DNA from 3 places in the Listeria sp. LM90SB2 genome. Region 1 is predicted to be linked to each of the others. Evidence: riboswitches for the same ligand, from Rfam matches in the RefSeq annotation. Region 1 holds a riboswitch; each other region holds the start of a gene.
The links. Region 1 has a riboswitch for S-adenosylmethionine ahead of GL301_RS03155 (O-acetylhomoserine aminocarboxypropyltransferase/cysteine synthase family protein). Riboswitches for the same ligand answer to the same signal wherever they lie in the genome.

Region 1 (5,824 bases):
AATTTTTCCCTTTTATTGGTAAAAAAGGTCTGTAAAAAGTAGTTATTTTATCTTGACATTGCTATTAATTGCTATTTACATGAGAGAGCGAGTAAAATGAAAGATAGGTACGATAAATAGTATCTGAATATAATACTTTATGAGGCGAGAGGGGTACAACAGATGAAAAAAGAAAAAACAGTGTTAATTATGAATTTCGATGAAGAAAGCATTTCTTACCAAGCTTTTTCTGAAATGAAAAGATTACACCAAGAACGCAAAATCATTGGTTATCAAATGGCGGTTGTAAAACATGAGCCAGGAAATAAACTTGTTGCACAAGATTTTCTTGATTTTACTGGTGCCGATAAAAATATGAAAGATAGCCTTATTGGTATGTTAATTGGTATTTTAGGCGGTCCATTTGGTATTTTAATTGGTTGGATGGTCGGCGCAATCGTTGGTTCCATGCGAGATGCTGGCGAAGTGAAAGATGCTTTAAATGTATTTGAAAGAACATTAAAAACAATTCCAGAAGGTTCTACAGGTGTCATCCTTATTGCGACAGAACAAGAATTAGCAAATGTAAACGACGTAGCAATGGATGAGTTACACGGGCGTGTGCAACGTATGGATGAAGCTATCGTAGCTCAAGAAATCAAAAGCGCACAAGAAACAGAAGGAAAAGCAAAAGATTCTGCTAAAAAACATTGGTTTAGTAAATAAAAATATTTCAAACGAGGACAGAGAAATCTGTTCTCGTTTTTTGTGTTTTAAGAGTGTGAAAACGGGGAAATTAACAACATAAAACACCCAGATAGAAAAAAATTCAAGATGGTAACGCTTAACTCATTTTTATTTTCTGAAAACTATTTGCATCAAATTAAAAACATGCTACAATAAACAAGTTGTGAATTTCACAAGAAAATTTTTTGTTTGGAGATGAAATAATTTGGATGTGGAAAGTAGTCCATTAATGCAGAAAATTGATTATAGTACGCGCAAAAAAATTGATTTAGTAAATAATAGTATTCTTCGTTATATCGTGCGCGCGATGTTAGCATGTTTATTCTTGACACTAGGGACTGCGGTCGCTGTAATGATTGGTGATAAAGTTGATCATTTCGCTCCAGGACTTGGTAAAATCACGTATGCATTTATGTTTAGTTGGTCGCTCGTTATGATTATTTATATGAATGCTGAGCTTGGTACTTCTAACATGATGTATATGACAACTGGTGTTTATCAAAAAATTGTTAAACCAGGAAAAGCATTACAAATTTTGCTTTTATGTATTGTTTGTAATTTATTGGGTGGAATTCTTGCCGGGTACTTAGTTTCCCTAACATCCGTTTTCCATAATTTACCTGCTGACCATTTCTTATTTACTGCTGTTAGCGGTAAGCTTGAAAAAGCGCCACTACAAATTTTTGTAGAAGGTATTTTCGCCAATATTGTTGTAAATACGGCCGTGCTTTGTACACTTCGAATGAAAGATGATGCTGGTAAAGTCATTGCGATGATTTTCATTATTTTCATCTTTGCATTCTTAGGATTTGAGCACGTTATCGCCAACTTCTCCTCTTTCTCATTAGCATTTTTCGCTTCTGGTGGAACACTTGCTGCAATGACAGCGGGCAATGTGACCGTCAATTTAGTACTTGCTTTACTTGGGAATTTTGTGGGTGGAGGCCTTGTTATCGGACTCGGCTATGCTTGGCTTAACCGAACGAAATCAATTTATAAAGACTAATTAAAGGAGACCCCGGAAATTTTCCGAGGTCTCTTTTTTATATACTTTTAACAGGTAAATTACTTAAAAATGACCGAATGAGCGGTTCGAATTTCGGCACTTCTTTTTCAACTAGAAAAGCGTCATGACCGTATTCGGAGGCCACTTCATGATAAGTAACCGGCACATCCCATTCTTTTAAAAGCTCGTAACCGCGGCGCAAATCATGAATTCGGAAAAGTTGATCTGTCGTGATGCCAATGAGCAAATACGGAATTTTAATTTTCGCAAAGGCAGGCAAATCGTCTTTCGCGGGAGCAGTAACATCGAATAAATCAATTGCCTTTGTTAAATATAAGTAGCTATTCGCGTCAAATCGCTCGACAAAAGTATCCCCTTGATATTGCAAATACGATTCAATTTGAAAATGCTCTTTTGAGAAAGCGGCAGGAGAAGACTCGGCGACAGTGAAACGTTCAAAGCGTTTCGAGAAAAGTTCGCTCGTCCGGTAAGTCATCATCCCAACCATTCGCGCAGTAGCAAGTCCGCCCTCAGGTTGACCAACATAGTTGCCCCCATTAAAGTCAGGGTCGTTCAAAATCGCCATGCGCATAATCAAGTTGTAACCAATCGCATCAGGCCCAGCAGCAAGCGGGGAGGCGATATTGATAATGCTATCCGTGATATCGGCATAATCAATCGCCCATTCCGTCGCCTGCATACCACCCATCGATCCGCCAATCACTGAAACAATTCGCGTAACCCCAAGTTGCTCCAAAAGTTCACGCTGCACTTTAATAATATCTTTAATCGAAAAACCTGGAAACTGTAAGCGGAAAGGCTCGCCAGTTTTTGGATTAATCGAAGAAGGTCCAGTCGTGCCACTACAACCACCAAATACATTGGTGCAAACCAGAAAATATTTGTCTGTATCAATCGTTTTCCCCGGACCAATATAATCATCCCACCAACCAGGAGCGTCACTCTCAAAATGTTTCGCCGCATGTGCCGTCCCAGTAAGGGCGTGTTCTAATAAAATGCAATTATCGCGTGAGGCGGAAAGTGTCCCGTATGTTTCATAGCCGACTAAAACAGGGCTTAATGTTTCTCCATTTTCAAGCAGAAGAGGACTTTTTTGAAATAGTTCTTTTTGTTGTAAGGTCACTTCTCTTCACTTCCTCCTAAATTTGCTCTAATGCTTTCGTTAAATCTTGGATAATATCATCGGCATTTTCGATTCCGATAGATAGGCGAATGGACTCTGGTTTCACGCCAGCTGTTAATTGTTGTTCTTCGCTTAGTTGTTGATGGGTTGTGGAAGCTGGGTGGATGATAAGCGATTTTGCATCACCAACATTCGCTAAATGCGAGAATAATTCCACGGATTCAATCACTTTTTTACCAGCCTCGTAGCCACCTTTAACCCCAAATGTGAAAATGGAGCCAGGTCCTTTTGGTAAATATTTTTGGGCTAATTCGTGGTATTTGTTGTCGCTCAAACCTGGATAATTTACCCAAGCTACTTTTGGATGGTCATTTAAGAAATTGGCAACTTGTTTCGCATTTTTCACGTGTTGCTCAAGGCGTAAGGATAGTGTTTCTAGGCCTAAAATGAGTAAGAAGGCGTTGAACGGAGAAAGTGCTGCGCCAGTATCACGAAGGAGTGAGACGCGTAGTTTGGTAATATAAGCCGCCGCGCCAACGTCATTTGTATAAGACAAGCCGTTGTAGCTATCATCTGGTACCACTAGCTTTGGAAATTTGCCATTTGCCCAGTTAAATTTACCTGAGTCAATAACCGCACCACCAATTGCAACCCCGTGACCACCAATGAATTTTGTTGCCGAGTAAACGACGATATCTGCGCCAAAATCAAACGGGCGATTCAAATAAGCGGTCGCGAATGTGTTGTCAACGATGAGCGGGATATCGGATGCGTGCGCAATTTCTGCTACTTTTTCGATATCGACAATATTAATATCAGGATTCCCAATTGTTTCTATAAAAACAGCTTTCGTATTATCTTTAATCGCTTTTTCAAAATTTTCAGGTTCATTAGGGTCAACAAACGTTACGTCAATCCCAAAAGTTTTAAACGTATGGGAAAATAGCGTGTGCGTTCCGCCATAGAGTGTTGCGGCTGCGACGATATGATCTCCGGAACCCGCAATATTTAAAATAGAGTAAGTAATAGCAGCCATCCCAGAAGCAGTTGCAACCGCACCAATACCGCCTTCAAGTAGCGTTAACCGTTCTTCTAAAACAGCTGTAGTCGGATTCATAATTCGTGTATAAATATTTCCAGTTTCTTGTAAACCAAATAAGGCTGCGGCATGTTCCGGGCTATCAAATGTGTATGACGTCGTTTGATAAATTGGTACGGCTCTAGAATGCGTATCTCCGTCCGGTGTGTGTCCGCCGTGTACTTGAATTGTTTCGAATTTATACTCATTACTCATAAAATCCACTCCTCTTTAATATGTATTTATCAGTAATTTCCATCAAAAAACCTCCCTAGCAGTATATAAGCCGCCAGAGAGGATAGAGTTTCCTAAACTTGGATTTCCGACTTATCTTTCAGAATATACTGCTGGAATTAGCACCGTGAAAATAAATTCCGGTTGCTAAGGCTTCAAAGGGCCAGTCCCTCCACCTTTCGTGATAAGAAAATACTATTAAATTAAGTTATATATTACGCTGGATGCCATCAATTGTCAACTATGTGCTGAAAAAGTCTAAAATTAGTACTTTTTGTGTTGAATTTGTGACAACGATGTTTTTTTGCCAGAATAATTTTTTTTAAAAGGTTTTAAATCCATTTTTTAGGCTATTATAGTTAAGACTAATTATATTTCATTAAAAATGGGGTTGAATTAGAAAAAACAAAGGGGAGTTGAAATAAAAAATGAAGACTTTTACACGAATTCTTGTTTTATTAGCGGGGATTGCAATGATTATACTAGGGGTTTGGTTCTTATTCCATCCAGGAATTTCATTATTAACCTCGACATTAATGTTTGGTTTCTTATTACTGATTTCTGGTATTTTCCACACAATCTCTTACTTTTCAGACAGAAAATCACAAAATGTTTCTGGCTGGGTACTAGCTGACGGGATTTTATCCATCTTACTAGGTTTCTTGCTATTATTTAATGAATTTGACGGAACTTTAACACTCGTATTACTTTTCGGTATGTGGGTATTATTTGCTGGTATTATGCGTACAATTGGCGCATTCACTGCCAAACAAAACAACGTACAAGGCTGGGGCTGGATTTTAACAATCGGTATTATCGGCATTATTGTTGGTTTTATCGCTCTATTCAATCCAGTTGTTTCCGCAATTGGTATCGTCCTTGTCGTTGCGATTTTCTTCATCGTTCAAGGTATCGGCGCAATCGCAACATTCTTCTTTATTGGTAAAAATAGTTAATAAAAAAGAAGCTATCTTAGTTTGATAGCTTCTTTTTATTATGCATATTTTTACGAAATACAATTAGAAAAAAGTATTCATTTTACACTCATATGTAAGGTTCGTGATTTTCTTTTAGTTTTTGCTTATGAATCTCGAAATTATTAACACGCCAAGGTTTTGGCGAAAGCGCAATAATGCCATCTTCTTCTAGCTTTCGCAGGTTAGTTGCAACGTAAGCTCGAGCTAAATTTAGATAATTTCCCAAGATTTTTTGGGTGAAATAATAGGGAATCAAACAAGAACCATCCGACTCGATTCTTCCAAATCTCTCCCCACAAGCAATTAATCCTGCTAAAACTTTCTCGCTAGAAGGGAGATTAACGTAACCTTCCCGTTCTAACATAGGTGTAACCATACTTTGCATAAGTGCATTCATCTGCCAAAAAACATCTGGTGAACTTAAGAATTTATTAAGAACATATTTACGTTCAAATTGATAAACACTCACTTCACTTATCGTTGTGTAATTTACTGGTGATTTTGCACCACCAAGTAGTGTAAGCGGCCCGATACATTCTTGTTTACCTAAGAAGTTAATAATGCTATCTTCTTTACAAGTATTTTTACTCATAGAAACGACACCATCTTCAATGATGTAGAAATAATCAGTTTCCGCACCTTCAGCTAAAATCTGTTGG
Region 2 (5,824 bases), 520 kb from region 1:
AATAGCATCGGAATAATTTGCAATACGCGTTTTATGATTGTTTTTAGCATAATTTATCTCCTATCTAAAACACTAAAAATGACAAGTAAAAACCTGAACCTGCCAAAAACAAGCATGGCAGGCCAGATTTTTTACGAATGATTTTTAATTATTATTCCGTTAAATATAGTTTAGAAAGATCACGGAACATGGTTACTGGTTGTGGTGTGGCAGCTTTTTGACCACCGTAACGGCTATCAAGAGCTAGCACTGCATTATCATAAGAAATTGGATAAATTACAGCGTCATCAGCAATGGTGTTTTGGATTTTTTCATAGATTTCTTGACGTTCTTTATCGTCTGCAGTTACAGCACCTTTTTCCCAAAGTGCATCTAGATCTTTGTTGTGGTAGTTCGAATAGTTATATGGCGCATCGCTTAGGTATAGGGATTTATACGCATCAGGATCGTTCCCCATGATATAACCATTTAGTGCGATAGAGTAGTCTGCGTTTTTGCGGTCAAGTGTGATGTTGCTTAGTGCATTTGGATCTGTTGGTTTCAAGTCAAGTGTCACGCCGATTTCTTTGTATTGTTGTTGCAAGTAAAGCGCGATACTTTCTTGTGATTTACTGTTGTTTAAATAGTAAACAGTTAGTTTTTGACTTGTATCAAAACCACTTTCTTTTACTAATTTTTTCGCTTTGGCAATGTCTTGGTCGTATGTTTCTACTTTATCCGTGAAATATTTTGTGTTTTCTGTTAGGAACGAGGAAGCTGGTTTTGCGTATTCATCTGAACCGTATGCAGCATCAATGATTTCTTCACGATCAAGCGCATAAGAAAGGGCTTGGCGAAGTTCTTTTGATTTAAGTGCTGGTTGGTTTTCGTTGAATGTTGCATAGCTTAAGCGATTTTCCGGGTAAGTGATAATGTTTACCGCGCTCGCTTTTTCTACTTTGTTTCTATCAGAAGGTTGAATGGATTTTAGGTTGATTTCGCCATTTTGCAGTGCTAAATTAGCAGCGTTTTGGTCTTTTGTGATTCGGAAAGTAACTTTATCCAATTTTGGTTTGCCGTCAAAATAGTCGTTGAATCGTTCTAGGGAAACATATTCGCCTGTTTTGTATTCAACAAATTTGTACGGACCTGAGCCGATTGGATTTTTGTTTTTATCACTTTTCTCGATGTTTTCTACCCCTTCAAAAATGTGTTTTGGAATTGGGAAGAAAGTTTTAATTGTATTTTCAAAGGCTGGAGCAACAGTTGGTAAAGTGAATTTCACCGTTGTGTCGTCTACTGCTTCTACTTTTACAGGTTTATCGTCAAAAACAAAGTTGCCGCGGTTCGGGCTGTTTTGTTTTGTATCTAAAATAGAATTTACAGTAAATACTACATCGTCTGCAGTTAAAGGTTTGCCGTCGTGCCAAGTTAAACCATCTTTTAGTTTCACAGTGTAAGTTAAGTTGTCATCTGAAATATCTAAGCTTTTTGCAAGTGCCGGTTTCCCGTCAACTTCCCAAAATAGCGGTGCGTAAACAGCTTGTTGAATCGTTAATGTTACACGGTCAGAAGCGTAGTTCGGATTGATAACTTCTGGATCCCCAGTAACGCCGATAATTAGAGAGCCGCCGTCTTTCGCTTTGCCTGAACCATTTGCTTTGTCTGAACTAGCGCCAGAGCCTCCGCAAGCCGTTAACACCAAGGCAAAAACCGAGATAACCGCTACTAATAAAAATTTCTTCATCTAACAAAAACTCCCCTCTTTAAGCGCTAAAAAATAACGCTTCCTCTGTTTTTTGGTCAGAATCGAAGCGCCTCATTAAAAGCTACTACTTATCTGCCAGAATATTACTTCTGATCGGAATTAGCATAGAACTTGCGCTCCGCTGCTGGGCTTCACTGGGCCGATTCCCTCCACCGCTCTTGATAAGAAAACGTAATACTATTATTCCTATAAGTTTACTGTGAATTAAAGATACACTGAAACAAAGCAGATGTCAAGAAGAGAAAACCGGAATTCTAAAATTTTTTATAAAAATAGACTAGGCATAAAACCTAGTCTACACTTCTTATTTTGCAGCTTGTACTTCTTGATATTCCGGCTTCTTAGCAAATTCTGCTTTCGCAAACGGACAAAGCGGAACAATTTTCTTTCCTTCTGTTTTCGCTTTTTCGACCGCACGTTTCACAAGTTCTTGCGCTATTCCCTGACCTCGAGCCGCATCATCAACGCCTGTATGGTCAATAATAAACATATCTTCCCCAGTTGGCACAAAAGTCACTTCACCAACCTCGACTCCTTCATCATTTACCGCATAAATTCTATTTTCACCGTTTTTATATTCCATCTGATATCCTCCTATTTTTCGATATATTGAAGCGCTCCACTCGGGCAAGTATGAATCACCCGTTTCGCTTCTTCTTTCGATACATTATCCGGCATAATCCATGGTTTTCTATCCAAATTAAAAAGTTCTGCGTTACCTTTTACACAATTACCCGAATGCTCGCAAATATTTGTATTAAAATAAATATCTACCTCCGCCCCGCGATACTTCCGGTAGCCACGTTCTAGCAATGTTTCTTCGTCCATCTGATTACCTCCTTCGCCAAAGTTTCTCTACCTTTCATCTATTCCACTCTTCCCCCAAAAGAAAACGTCCGAAAAAGCTCCCCCAATCATTGACTTTCCATCCAGTTATTGAAATAATAAAGATATTTTATAAATTCATTTAAAAATAGAAGAAGGAGTGGAAATAATGGCATTTTATTTTGAAGAACCGTCCCGCACATTTAGTGAATTTTTACTTGTCCCAGGCTACTCATCCGCTGAATGTGTTCCAACAAATGTTAGCTTAAAAACACCAATCGTAAAATTTAAAAAAGGGGAAGAATCTGCTATCACAATGAACATTCCGCTTGTTTCCGCAATTATGCAAGCTGTTTCTGATGATAATATGGGGATTGCGCTTGCGACAGAAGGTGGCGTATCATTCATCTTCGGCTCCCAGTCCATCGAAAGTGAAGCTGCAATGGTTTCTCGCGTGAAAAATCATAAAGCTGGTTTCGTTATTAGTGATTCCAACATCAGCCCTGACAAAACACTTCAAGACATCCTTAATTTAAAAGAAAAAACGGGTCATTCTACAGTAGCAGTTACAGAAGACGGCACAGCGCACGGTAAATTACTTGGAATCGTGACAAGTCGCGACTACCGCGTAACGCGCATGAGCCCTGATGAAAAAGTAGCAGATTTCATGACTCCTTTCGAAAAATTAGTTACTGCTAACAAATCGACCACTTTAAAAGAAGCTAACAACATTATTTGGGACAACAAATTAAATGCCCTACCACTTGTAGACGATAACGAGCACCTAGTCCATATGGTATTCCGCAAAGACTATGACTCTAATAAAGAAAATAAATTAGAACTACTTGATTCCTCCAAACGTTACGTTGTTGGAGCTGGTATTAACACGCGCGACTACGAAGAACGTGTTCCCGCTCTAGTTGAAGCTGGCGCAGATATTCTGTGTATCGATTCCTCTGAGGGTTACTCCGAATGGCAAAAACGCACACTTGACTACGTTCGCGGTAAATACGGCGATACGGTCAAAGTTGGCGCAGGGAATGTTGTTGACCGCGATGGTTTCCGTTATCTTGCAGAAGCTGGCGCAGATTTCGTTAAAGTTGGCGTTGGTGGTGGTTCCATTTGTATCACGCGTGAACAAAAAGGTATCGGACGCGGGCAAGCAACTGCACTAATTGATGTGGCTAAAGCACGCGATGAATATTTTGAAGAAACAGGTGTATATATTCCAATTTGTTCTGATGGTGGAATTGTTTATGACTACCACATGACGCTAGCTCTAGCAATGGGCGCTGACTTTATCATGCTTGGTCGTTATTTCTCTCGTTTTGACGAAAGTCCTACTAATAAAGTGAATTTAAACGGCACGTATATGAAAGAATATTGGGGTGAAGGAGCTAACCGCGCGCGCAACTGGCAACGTTATGACCTTGGCGGCGACAAGAAATTATCTTTTGAAGAAGGCGTAGATTCTTATGTTCCTTACGCTGGATCTTTGAAAGACAATGTTGCCATCAGCCTTAGCAAAGTACGCTCTACTATGTGTAACTGCGGCGCGCTCAATATCCCTGAATTACAACAAAAAGCAAAAATCACCCTTGTTTCGTCCACTTCTATCGTAGAAGGCGGCGCGCATGACGTGGTTGTAAAAGATGCTTCAAATAATTTAATCAAATAAAATAAAATTGGTTGGTGTGAATTTGGTAAATTACCATTCTCACACCAACCAATTTTTTATTTATACATCTTACACAAAGGAATATTTTTCTTTAATATCTTCCATCGGTAGTGGTCGACTAAAATAATAGCCCTGGAAATAGTCTACTTTCATTTCCCGTAATTTTTCGACTTGCTCCATGTCTTCTACGCCTTCTGTAACTACTTTCCCGCCTAAATCATGACACAAATTGACAATCGCTCGAATAATAATTTGTTGTTTTCGATCTGTTTTTAAAAGCGCGATAAAGGACATATCTGTTTTCACAATATCAATCGGTAAGCTGCGTAAATACGCAAGCGAACTATAACCTTTCCCAAAATCATCCATACTTACTTTGACACCAAGGTCTTTTATTTTTCGTAAGTTTTTATCCGCTATAGCTAGTTCCGTTATTTCGCCTCGTTCGATAATCTCTATTTCTAAGCATTCCGGATACTTTAAATGTTCTTTCACATAATCATGTAAAAAAGTCATATACGTACTGCTCGCTACATAATGTGCCGGAATATTAATCGAAATTGAAAAACGTCCTCCTAGCTGATTAATCTGTTTTATCGCTGTTTCAGCAACAAAATCTTGCATTTCCCGCGTTGCATTTAAAAGGACAATATCATCAAAGAAATCAATTGGAGCCAAAATGGTTGTTGCCGTTTTTAATCGAATCAAACCTTCAAAGCCAATAATTTTATTCGTTTTCGCGTCTACTTTTGGTTGATAATATAGCAAATAACTATTTCTCCTAATTGCATCCCATATTTCCGTACTTGAGATATCCATCTTATCCCTCCTTTTTCTCTAGTTTACCCTTTTTTCCATCGAAATGAAAATATAGCCAAATATTATCACTACATTTACACAAAATCCATATTTCCTATTGCTAGGGTGATTCCTCTTTGCTACAATTATAGCTAGGCACCTATGAGTTAGCGCTTACAAAATTGCCACTGGCGAAAAAAGGGAGAGTGTGAAAGTGAACAAATTTTTCAAGAAAACTACACATGTTTTACTCGTAGCAGGGCTCACAATCGGACTTACAGCACCATTCACCGGGACAACAGCACAAGCAGCAGCGGATACCGTTCCCATTCAGATTTTGGGAATAAATGATTTCCACGGAGCGCTTGAAACAGCCTCTAAAGATGCATCAGGCTCACCAATTGGCGGAGCAGATTACTTAGCTACCAATTTGGATAATGCCACTAACTCATTTTTACAGGCAAATCCTGGGGCGACAACTGACAATGCTATCCGTGTTCAAGCGGGCGACATGGTCGGCGCAAGTCCAGCAGTATCAGGTTTACTTCAAGACGAGCCAACGATGAAAGTTCTCCAAAAAATGAATTTCGAAGTCGGCACATTAGGTAACCATGAGTTTGATGAAGGATTACCAGAATACAAACGAATTTTGGACGGAGTTTCTACAAACAAATTCGGACCAATCGTAGAAGCTTATCCACGCGTTAAAAGTGACATGAAAATCGTCGCAGCTAACGTGGTCAACAAAGGAACAAACACAGTCGCAGAAGGCTTTT
Region 3 (5,824 bases), 240 kb from region 1:
TTGCTGATGTCGAAGTTAAAGGAACCGTTGATACAGACAAAGCTGGAACATATCCAGTCACGTACACATATGACGGTGTCTCAAAAACAATTAATATCCAAGTAAAAGACATCTTAACAGCGGTGAACGCGCATGATTCTGAAATTTATATAGGGGACAACTGGAATGCCAAAGATAATTTTGACAGTGCCCAAGATAAAGACGGAAACACAGTAAATTGGAATGAAATCAATGTTTCGGAAAATCCAGCAGTTGATTTAGAAACAGTTGGTGTTTACCAAGTGACTTATAGTTATGGCGGTGTTTCGAAGACAATTAATCTGACTGTTCATCCAAGAAAAACAAGTCTAGAAGTCCATGACTCCACAATGTATACAGGAGATAAATGGAAAGCAGAAGACAACTTTGATAATGCTACAGATAAAAAAGGTGACCAAATTCCTTTCAAAGATGTAACTGTAACCGGACAAGTTGATTCTAAAACAGCAGGCACGTATGAAATAAGCTATATCTATGATGGATTGAAAAAAGTAGCACGAATTACTGTAATCAAAAATCAAGCACAAATCACTGTAAAAGATAGCGTCATTCCATACGGAGGAAAATGGGAAGCAGAAGCTAATTTTATAGGTGCGACAAACCGAGATGGTGTAGCAATTCCTTTCTCCAAAATTAAAGTAGATGGTACAGTAGATGTAAATAAAGCTGGTACGTACAAAGTGATTTATACGTATGATCCGAATGAAGGAACAGCGGATGCAGGTAAGAAAGAACTTTCTGTTACAGCTAATATTCAAGTAGAAGCAGAATTTGTAAAACCTATAAAACCAGTTGACCCATCAAAACCAACAGATCCTAAAAAACCATCAACAGAAAAAACACCATTGAAAGTAGTTGATAACAAGCAACATACTGCAACATATGAAGCAGCAAAACCATTACCAAAAACAGGAGACCAAACAAATAATTGGGTAATCTGGACAGGCATTTGCTTGCTAAGTATGAGCATGCTTCTATGGGTGGTAATGAGAGGAAGAAAGAAAAACTATCAGTAAGAGGAACCAACAGATAAAGGAAAGACAATAAGAAGGTAAACTAAATACCGACCAGATTTTTCTGGTCGGTATTTTTTTATCGAGAAATATAGAAGTTAATTGATGTTTTTTTGAGGTAATGCTACTGATTTGTTAATTCAGTACAACCACCAAATCACCATTCCAACAGTCCAAACCATCGCAAGCGGCACTAAAATCCGGAACTTTGGTTTTTGGGTTTTATGGTGAAATAGTTGCATCGACATCCAGCTACCAAACGCCCCACCAAGAAAAGCGGTGAAAAGCAGTACAGATTCAGGTATCCGGTAAGCGTGTTTAATTGCTTTCCGTTTATCAACAGCGAATAATAGAAAAGAAACAAGCGTTATCGCGATTAAATATATCGTTAAAATCATTTAGAAATCCCCCTTCATTGCTAAAACAAACTTTATTGATTAGAATAAAAGCATACCATAAAAGAAAGCAGGGATAAAATGGCAAAAGAAATTATTCAAACATCGTCAGCCCCAAAAGCACTTGGACCATACTCGCAAGCTGTAAAAGTGAATGGACTTATTTTTACATCAGGTCAACTCGGTATTAACCCGGAAACCGGCGAATTAGCAGATGGCACGACAAAACAAGCCGAGCAAGCTTTTAAAAATATAGCAGCAGTATTAGCAGAAGCTGGTTCTGGACTGGACAAAATTATTAAAGCAACTGTTTTCTTCAAAGATTTAAATGAATTTAAGGCCGTGAATGAAGTGTATGCGACATTCTTTTCTAGTGATTTTCCCGCGAGAAGTGCTTTCCAAGTAGCAAAATTACCGCTTGATGCTGCAATTGAAATCGAAGTTATCGCAGAAGCATAAATATTCAGAAATAAATTTGACAACCACAAGAAATAAACGATATAATAAGAACCAATTACATAGCAACTTATCAAGAAAGGTGGAGGGTTCTGGCCCCGTGAAGCCTTGGCAACCGGAAGTTTCACGGTGCCAAATCCAGCAGGTAACACTGACAGATAAGGCACGCGAATCAGGTAAATTACTCTTTCCCTTAAAAGCTGTCTTTTAAGGGAAAGTTTTTTTATACATAAAAATAATGAGAATTGAGGCGAAGAAAATGAATCAACTAGCACCATTTTATGCAGATCATGTGGGAAGTATATTAAGAACAAAGGGAATTAAGGACGCACGAGAGAAATTCCAAAGTGGTGAAATAACAGTCTCAGAGTTGCGCAAAATCGAAAATACAGAAATTAAATATATCGTTGAAAAACAGAAAGAAGTGGGCTTAAAATCAATCACAGATGGCGAATTTCGTCGTGCGTGGTGGCATTTTGACTTCTTGGAAAATTTGGACGGGGTAGAAGGGTACGATGCGGCTGGAGGTATTCAATTCAGCAAAGTCCAAACAAAATCACATTCGGTAAAAATTACCGGACCAATTGACTTTACGACACATCCATTTATAGAAGATTTTATTTTTCTTAAAGAGGCTGTGGGTGACAAGCATGTCGCGAAACAAACTATTCCAAGCCCAGCGATGCTTCATTATCGTGGGGATATAGAGTATCAGCCTTATTTAGATGATGCGGAGAAGTTTGCCAAAGATTTAGCTGTTGCGTATCAAAAAGCGATTCAAGCATTTTATGATGCCGGTTGTCGGTACTTGCAATTAGATGATACGTCGTGGAGTTATTTATGCTCTGATGAACAGCGTGAAGTCGTTCGCCAGAGAGGTTTTGACCCAGATACTTTACAAGAAACATATAAAAATCTTATCAATGATGCTATCAAATATAAACCAGCTGATATGGTCATTACGATGCACATTTGTCGTGGGAATTTCCGCTCCACTTGGATTGCAGAGGGCGGCTATGGCCCCGTTGCAGAAACGTTATTTGGCAAACTAAATATCGATGGTTTCTTTTTGGAGTATGATAATGAACGTTCTGGAGATTTTGCGCCACTAAAAAATGTCACCCGTCCAGACTTGAAAATCGTTCTAGGCTTAATTACATCCAAAACAGGTGAATTAGAGGACGAGGCAACCATTAAAGCACGGATTGAAGAAGCGAGTGGAATTGTGCCTCTAAGCCAGTTGCGCTTAAGCCCGCAATGCGGTTTCGCCTCGACAGAAGAAGGCAATATTTTGACGGAAGAAGAGCAGTGGGATAAATTGCGATATGTTGTCCGGCTTGCGAAAGATATCTGGGGCGAATAATAAATGAGGAGAACTAGCCGAAGAGTTTGTGCTAGTTCTTTTTGTGTCTTTACAAAAAGGATGACTAGGGATAGAATAGATGTTCTAGAAGGAGGGGGAGCCCTTTGGACGATAAATTACAAAAGAAATTGACCTTATTACCTGAATCACCAGGTTGTTATATTTATAGAGATGAAAATAATGAAATTCTTTATATTGGTAAATCTAAATGTTTGAAAAACCGTGTAAAGTCTTATTTTCATAGCAAACAAATTGGGAAAACTGCAAGACTTGTTAGGCAAATTCGAGATTTAGAATTAATTATTACAACCTCCGAAAAAGAAGCTTTACTACTCGAAATGATCTTAATTCAAAAATACCAGCCACCTTTTAATATCCAGCTAAAAGAAGGAACGAGCTACCCATATATCAAAATTACGAACGAAAAAAATCCGCATATCGAAGTTGTGTTTGAAGTAAAGCGAGACGGCGCGCATTATTTTGGTCCTTATCCAGGTCGTTTTTCCGCAAGACAAACGGTGGACCTAATTGAAAAATTGTTTCCACTTTGTCGATGTGACGGTAAGCCAGGACGACCATGTTTGTACTACCATCTTGGATTATGCTTAGGTCCATGCCAAGCCGAAATTGATCCGGCAGTTTATAAAAAACAGATCCATAAAATTAGTCGTTTTCTTGAAGGCGACGTGAAAAATGTGAAGGATAAACTACTGGGGGACATGTTAACTGCAACCGAAAATCTTGAATTCGAAAGGGCGGCAGAACTTCGAGATAAAATACACGCTATTAATGAGACAATCGAAAAGCAACATATTATTTTTCCTGGCCTAAAAAATCGGGATATCATTGGTTGCTATGAACAAGATAACCATTTAAGTGTCTTCGTTTTCTTCGTTCGAAATGGCGCAATTAATGGAAGTAAATGGCACGTTTTCCAAATTGAAAAATCCCTTCAAGAAGATTTAGCCAAATTTCTCAATCAATTTTATGAAGATCCTAACAACATTCGACCAAAAGAGTTGTTAATCGCTGAAAAAATAGATAAGAGCTTACTGAATGAGCAGCTTAGAAAAGCTTGTTTATTTCCACAAAAAGGCGGTAAAAAGAAACAAGTAGACCTGGCTATCGAAAATGCGAAAAGTGCTTATATTGCATACGCAAAAATGAAAGAATATGATTTTGAAAAGCAAATAACCAATCAGTAGAAGCTAATTCATAAGGGTTAGCTTCTTCTCTTTGTTGTGTTGAAAATCTTATCTTAAATAACTATGGTCAATAACCTACCCTTATGGTAAAATCTTACGAGTACGGAAAAAATTTATGCTACATAAAACATTTAATTAAAGTTAAACACATATAGAGGGAGGACACAATATGAAGAAATTTTCACGCTTCATACTAATGATGGCAATCGCTTGTGTTGCCGCATTTATTTTCACAGGAAACGGGTTAAATGCAAAAGCTGCGGAAGAAACTTACTTGATTGGAACAGACACAACCTTTGCACCTTTTGAATTTGAGAAAGATGGAGAACATGTCGGAATTGATATGGACATCCTAAAAGCAATTGCAAAAGATCAAAATTTTAAATATGAAATTAAAGCAATGGGATTCAATGCAGCGGTACAAGCACTAGAAGCTAACCAAGTAGACGGTGTTATCGCTGGGATGAGTATTACAGACGAACGTAAGCAAAAGTTTGATTTCTCCGATCCATACTTTGATTCTGGTGTCGTTATGGGGATTTTGAAAGATAACGACGAAATCAAAACTTACGACGACTTAAAAGGAAAAAAAGTAGCTGTTAAAACAGGTACAGAAGGTTACGCCTTCGCAGAAAAAATCAAAGATAAATACGACTTTGATATTGTTGTGTTTGACGACTCAGCTCAAATGTATGACGATGTTAAAACAAGAAATTCTGTAGCATGTTTTGATGATTATCCCGTACTAGCTTACGGTGTTCAAACAGGTAACGGCTTAAAAATTGTTACTGAGAAAGAAAAAGGAAACTCCTATGGTTTTGCTGTCAACAAAGGCAAAAACCAAGAACTTTTAGAGAAATTCAATGCTGGATTAGTTAATATTAAAGCAAGCGGCGAATATGAAAAAATTTTAAAAAACTATTTAGGTAAAAATGCGATTAAAGAAAATACAACTGAAAAAGGCTTTATGGGAATTATTAAATCTTCTTGGCCAGCACTATTATCCGGTTTGTGGTTGACGATTAGATTAGCCGTAGTTTCGCTAATAATCGCCTTCATTATTGGGATTACATTCGGATTTATGAAAGTGAGCAATAGCAAAATCTTGCGCGGGATTGCGACTGTTTATGTCGATATCTTCCGTGGAACACCATTAATTGTACAAGCATTCTTCTTCTACTTTGGTATTCCAGCAGCACTTGATTTCAGGATGCCTGTATTCTTAGCCGGGGTTATCGCGCTAAGCTTGAACGCCGGTGCCTACATGGTCGAAATCGTTCGCGGTGGTATTCAATCAGTCGACAAAGGACAAATGGAAGCAGCAAGAAGTCTTGGTTTACCACATAAAAAAGC

Region 2: it holds a riboswitch for S-adenosylmethionine, as region 1 does, so the genes downstream of both, GL301_RS00740 (ABC transporter substrate-binding protein) here and GL301_RS03155 (O-acetylhomoserine aminocarboxypropyltransferase/cysteine synthase family protein) in region 1, are expected to answer to the same signal.
Region 3: it holds a riboswitch for S-adenosylmethionine, as region 1 does, so the genes downstream of both, GL301_RS04350 (5-methyltetrahydropteroyltriglutamate--homocysteine S-methyltransferase) here and GL301_RS03155 (O-acetylhomoserine aminocarboxypropyltransferase/cysteine synthase family protein) in region 1, are expected to answer to the same signal.

Annotation. Positions count from the first base shown of each region.
Region 1 is NZ_CP046449.1:656,943-662,766, forward strand. Features, by position in the region: gene GL301_RS03135 (DUF1295 domain-containing protein) at 1-35, shown strand, start outside; gene GL301_RS03140 (DUF1269 domain-containing protein) at 163-705, shown strand; gene GL301_RS03145 (formate/nitrite transporter family protein) at 932-1,732, shown strand; gene metX (homoserine O-acetyltransferase MetX) at 1,770-2,876, opposite strand; gene GL301_RS03155 (O-acetylhomoserine aminocarboxypropyltransferase/cysteine synthase family protein) at 2,893-4,170, opposite strand; SAM riboswitch class I at 4,279-4,379, opposite strand; gene GL301_RS03160 (HdeD family acid-resistance protein) at 4,617-5,144, shown strand; gene GL301_RS03165 (Crp/Fnr family transcriptional regulator) at 5,233-5,824, opposite strand, start outside.
Region 2 is NZ_CP046449.1:140,872-146,695, reverse strand. Features, by position in the region: gene GL301_RS00745 (ABC transporter permease) at 1-50, opposite strand, end outside; gene GL301_RS00740 (ABC transporter substrate-binding protein) at 152-1,726, opposite strand; SAM riboswitch class I at 1,813-1,915, opposite strand; gene GL301_RS00735 (GNAT family N-acetyltransferase) at 2,052-2,330, opposite strand; gene GL301_RS00730 ((4Fe-4S)-binding protein) at 2,342-2,575, opposite strand; gene GL301_RS00725 (IMP dehydrogenase) at 2,742-4,250, shown strand; gene GL301_RS00720 (EAL domain-containing protein) at 4,320-5,069, opposite strand; gene GL301_RS00715 (bifunctional metallophosphatase/5'-nucleotidase) at 5,257-5,824, shown strand, end outside.
Region 3 is NZ_CP046449.1:897,553-903,376, forward strand. Features, by position in the region: gene GL301_RS04335 (putative cellulose-binding protein LCP) at 1-1,055, shown strand, start outside; gene GL301_RS04340 (DUF1294 domain-containing protein) at 1,193-1,450, opposite strand; gene GL301_RS04345 (RidA family protein) at 1,529-1,906, shown strand; SAM riboswitch class I at 1,971-2,068, shown strand; gene GL301_RS04350 (5-methyltetrahydropteroyltriglutamate--homocysteine S-methyltransferase) at 2,163-3,266, shown strand; gene uvrC (excinuclease ABC subunit UvrC) at 3,371-4,471, shown strand; gene GL301_RS04360 (amino acid ABC transporter substrate-binding protein/permease) at 4,641-5,824, shown strand, end outside.